One region of the Sphingosinicella rhizophila genome, then DNA from elsewhere that is predicted to be linked to it. Evidence: predicted binding sites of a transcription regulator. Region 1 holds the regulator's gene; the other holds the start of a gene.
What was found. The regulator LexA, encoded in region 1, represses DNA repair genes until DNA is damaged. The targets are predictions, from matches to a motif close to GTTCCNCNCTTGTTCT.

Region 1 (2,457 bases):
GGAAGGTCATGTCCTGATCGATGGCGCACTTGAGGAAAGCGCGCCACAGATCGCGGCGAATATTCGGCGCCTGGGTTTTCGGATCGAGGACGTCGACATATTACTCATAAACCATGCCCATTGGGATCATTCGGGAGGCCTCGCCGAGCTCAAGCGTCTGTCGGGCGCGAAGCTGCTCGCCAGTGCCGCAGACAAACCTGCGCTCGAGAGCGGCGTTCCGCGCTATCGTCCGGATATGAGTCCGAGCGCGCCGGTCAAGGTCGATGCAATCATTTCCGATGGAAGCAGGATTGCTGTTGGCAGAACCAGTCTGGTCACCCATCTGACGCCCGGCCACACGCGCGGCTGCACCAGCTGGACGATGCGCATCGAAGAGAAAGGCAAGCTGCTCGACCTCGTCTTCGCCTGCAGCCTCACCGTTGCCGGGCAAAAACTGGTTGGGGATAGCCTCTATCCCGAGGCGGCCGCCGATTTCCGTGCCACATATTCAAAACTGAAACGACTGCAGGCTGACGTCTATCTGACTTATCACCCCGCTTTCTTCGACATGGATGCGAAGCGGCGCCGCCTTGCCGAGGGCGATGCCGACGCCTTCGTCGACTCCGGCGAACTGGCACGAAGAGTCCAGCGCGCGGAGACCGAATTCAAGGCAGAGTTACACCGCCAGCAGCGAGAGGCTTCTCAATAGCGCCGCAGTAGACCGGACAGCCGCCCCTGTATGGCCACCTGGTCGGGCCGGTAGCGTTGGGCATCGTAATTTCGGTTCGCGGGATCGAGCCGGATCATCGAACCTTCACGACGGAATGTCTTCAAGGTCGCCTCATTATTGTCGATAAGCGCCACGACGATCTCGCCGTCCCGAGCAGTGTCGGTCTTGCGGATCAATGCGAAATCGCCATCGAGAATGCCTTCCTCGACCATCGAATCGCCGGCCACTTCCAACGCGTAATGTTCACCGGGACCCAGCAGCGCGGCCGGAACGGGCAGGGTGCTCTGACCCTCCAGCGCCTCGATCGGAAGGCCGGCGGCGATGCGGCCGTGAAGCGGCAGCTCGACGACATCATTGGCTGCCGAGGGCGGGATGACGGGAGCCTGCGGCCGCGTCGAGATCCCAGCTTTCTCATCGCCCTTCATGTCCGGCATACGGGTCACTTCCAGGGCCCGGGCGCGGTTCGGCAGCCTGCGGATGAACCCTCGTTCCTCCAGCGCCGAAATCAGCCGGTGCACGCCCGATTTCGACTTGAGATCGAGCGCCTCCTTCATCTCCTCGAAAGAAGGGGAAACACCTGTTTCGCCAAGATGGTCATGGATGTAGCAAAGAAGCTCGTGTTGCTTGCGCGTCAGCATGTTCCAGGCTCCTATAGGAACGAATAGAGAACGTGTAGGAAACAGATTCGATCCTGTCAAGCAGGAGACCTTCCTCGCCCAAGGACTCGACTGGGCAAAGCTTGCGCATCCTTCCTCTTCGCCTAGGATCGCCGGCAGGGGCAATGACAGGAAAAGAGAGAATATGCCGACAAGTGAGGGCGAAGCGCCGCAGCGGGAAGAGCGGCAGAGCGCCAAGCTGGTAATACTTGCCTCATCGCTCGGGACCATCTTCGAATGGTATGATTTCTACCTTTACGGCCTGCTTGCTACCGTCATAACCATCCAGTTCTTTTCCGGCGTCAACGAAACGACAGGGTTCATATTCGCGCTCGCAGCCTTCGCGGCCGGCTTCGCGGTGCGGCCTTTCGGCGCCCTCTTCTTCGGCCGGATCGGCGATCTGGTTGGGCGCAAGAACACCTTCCTGGTGACGATGGGCATAATGGGCCTGTCGACCTTCCTGGTCGGCCTGCTTCCCAGCTATGCGTCGATCGGCGTCGCGGCGCCCATCCTGCTCGTACTGCTGCGTCTCCTCCAGGGTCTGGCGCTCGGCGGCGAATATGGCGGCGCCGCCACCTATGTCGCGGAGCATGCGCCTGACGGCAGAAGGGGCCTCTACACCAGTTTCATCCAGACGACGGCGACATTGGGCCTCTTCGCGGCCTTGCTGGTCGTGATCGGCGTTCGCCTCGCTTTGGGGGAAGAGGCCTTCGCAGCCTGGGGTTGGCGCATTCCCTTTCTGATCTCGATCCTGCTCCTCGGCATTTCGATGTGGATCCGGATGCAGCTCGCCGAGAGCCCGGTCTTCCGCAAGATGAAGGAAGAAGGCAGCGGATCGAAAGCGCCGCTGACTGAGGCATTCGGAAGATGGTCCAACCTGAAGATCGTCATCCTGGCTCTCGTCGGCGCCGTCGCCGGCCAGGCAGTGGTTTGGTATACTGGTCAGTTCTACGCTCTCTTCTTTCTTGAAAAGACGCTGAGGATGGACGGCGCCACGGCCAACATCCTGGTTGCGATCGCCCTCGCCATTGCCACCCCCGCCTTCATCCTGTTCGGGTGGCTATCCGACCGGATCGGCCGCAAGCCCATCAT
Region 2 (2,457 bases), on a different contig from region 1:
AAGCCGACCGAGACCCGGTTCCAGCCGTTGATGGCGACGATCAGCAAGGTGAGCTTCACCTGCTCCTCCTGGGTGAAATGGAACTGGAGCCGTTCATAGACCGCATCGGGCGCCTGCGTCTCGGCGAGCCGGGTCAGCGCCTCCGTCCAGTCGAGCGCGGCGCGCTCGCGATCGCTGTAGAGCGGGGATTCGCGCCAGGCATCGAGCAGATAGATCCTCTCCTCGCTCTCGCCCATCGCGCGTGCCTCCCTGGTGTGCATGTGGATGCAGTTGGCGCAGCCATTGATCTGGGAGGCACGTATCTTGACCAGTTCCATCAGGCTCGGCTCCAGTCCGTGTTCGGCCGCGAGAGCGGTTCCGAAGTCGAGCCACTTCTTCATCGGCTCCGGCGCGGCGGCGAACGGGTTCAGTCTTGGCTTCATCGTCATTTCCTTCACGAACATTCTTGTCCGCGGTGATGACGAAAGCGCGCCCGCCTTTGTGACATGAGGGCGATATTTTTTCCTGCCTCGAACTTTCCCTGCCCCGATTCTTCGATACCTCCACGGGAGGGCCCGTGCGCCAGCTGCCGCGAACGGCCGGGCCGCGCCGGTTCGAAACCGCTTCAGCCGAAGCTGGCCGCCAAGGCGGGCCAGAGCAGCATGCCGATGCCAATCATGCTGATCATGAAGACCAGGGTGCGGACGACCGGAATGCCGGCCGCGTAAAGGGGCAGATAGACGATCCGCGCCGCCAGCCAGACGATCGCACCGATCGCCGTCCACTGGCTTTCGAGCTCCGCCATCCACAGGATCAGGATCGCCGCGGCGGCGACCGGAAAGGTCTCGAAATAATTGGCCTGGGCCCGCGCCAGCCGCCCGACGATCGGCTCGGGCGGGGCAAGCGCCTCGTCGCGGGCGCTCATATTCCATCTCGTGCCATATTGCCGCGTCTTCACCCGCACCGCGGCGAAGATATGGACGAGGGCGAGGACGCAGCCCCAGGCGAGTATGCTGAGTTCGACCGTCATATTTTCCTCCGCGCGGTGGGCCGGAATCTACCCCCTTTGCCGGCAGGACGGCAATGCGGTCGCGGTCGCGGCCGGATGGGGGCCTGAAAAAGCGCGGACTTCCGCCGATCCGGCACTTTGCAAGCGCGAATCGATTCGTCTGGCCGCAGGCTTTTGCGACGAATCGTTGGCAAATAAGCCATTTACCGTCTTGCGTCTGATTCCAGTTGAGGCACTATAGGTGGTGGCGCTGCCTCGGGGGTAACGCAAGAAGTTGTGGGGCCAAGCTGTAATTCCTATATGGGGATGCAGGCAAGAGCGGTTGTCCTGTGGATATCGGGGACAAGCCGAAATTAGCGCCCCCCTGTCCCCCGAATGCGCCTAGGTTGGTTGGGGGTTCGACATGACGAACCCCAAACTCCTGCTGGAACGAAATGAGAACAGGGGATAAGATATGGACCTTTCAGGCAGCAGCGAAACAGGATCGGCCGACGTGAGCACCAGTGCAATGGAAGCGCCTCCCAAGGCGAAGGAAGCCGCAAAAGCGGGCGGCAATGCGGAAGCGGGCGCCGAGTCGAAGGGTGATTCGCAAGGCGAAGCCAGGGTCCCGTCGCAAGGCGAAGCAAAGGCCCGGCCCGATTCGAAATCGGTGAAGCCCCAGCTCTTTCCCGTCGAGATCGATCATAGCCGCGACAACCTGCTGACCGATTTCGGCAAGGAGACGCTGAAGGACCGTTATCTGCTGCCCGGCGAATCCTATCAGGATCTGTTCGTGCGGGTCGCGTCGGCTTATGCCGACGATGCCGCCCACGCCCAGCGCATCTACGATTACATCTCCCGCCTCTGGTTCATGCCGTCGACCCCGGTCCTGTCGAACGGCGGCACCGGCCGCGGCCTGCCCATCTCCTGCTATCTGAACAGCGTGCCCGACAGCCTGGAGGGCATCGTCGACACGTGGAACGAGAATGTCTGGCTGGCGTCGCGCGGCGGCGGCATCGGCACCTATTGGGGATCGGTGCGCGGCATCGGCGAGCCGGTCGGCCTCAACGGCAAGACCAGCGGCATCATCCCCTTCGTCCGGGTGATGGATTCGCTGACCCTGGCGATCAGCCAGGGCAGCCTGAGGCGCGGGTCGGCGGCCTGCTATCTCGACGTCTCCCATCCGGAGATCGAGGAATTCCTGGAGATCCGCAAGCCCAGCGGCGATTTCAACCGCAAGGCGCTCAACCTCCATCACGGCGTGCTCGTCACCGACGATTTCATGGCGGCGGTGCGCGACGGCACCGAATGGGTGCTGCGTTCGCCCAAGGACGGATCGGAACGGTCGACGGTCGATGCCCGCGCGCTCTTCCAGAAGCTGGTCGAGACCCGGCTGGCGACGGGCGAGCCCTATATCATCTTCATCGACAAGGTGAACGCGACCATGCCGCGGCACCAGCGCGAGCTGGGCCTCAAGGTCTCGACCTCGA

Region 2: RQX22_RS09795 (ribonucleoside-diphosphate reductase subunit alpha) is a predicted target of LexA. The motif match lies at 1,415-1,430, and genes of this name have one in related genera.

What each region holds. Positions count from the first base shown of each region.
Region 1 covers NZ_JAVUPU010000001.1:192,210-194,666, forward strand. Annotated here, with positions in the region: gene bla (subclass B3 metallo-beta-lactamase) at 1-688, shown strand, start outside; gene lexA (transcriptional repressor LexA) at 682-1,347, opposite strand; gene RQX22_RS00880 (MFS transporter) at 1,511-2,457, shown strand, end outside.
Region 2 covers NZ_JAVUPU010000004.1:257,064-259,520, forward strand. Annotated here, with positions in the region: gene RQX22_RS09785 (carboxymuconolactone decarboxylase family protein) at 1-422, opposite strand, end outside; gene RQX22_RS09790 (MAPEG family protein) at 605-1,009, opposite strand; gene RQX22_RS09795 (ribonucleoside-diphosphate reductase subunit alpha) at 1,497-2,457, shown strand, end outside.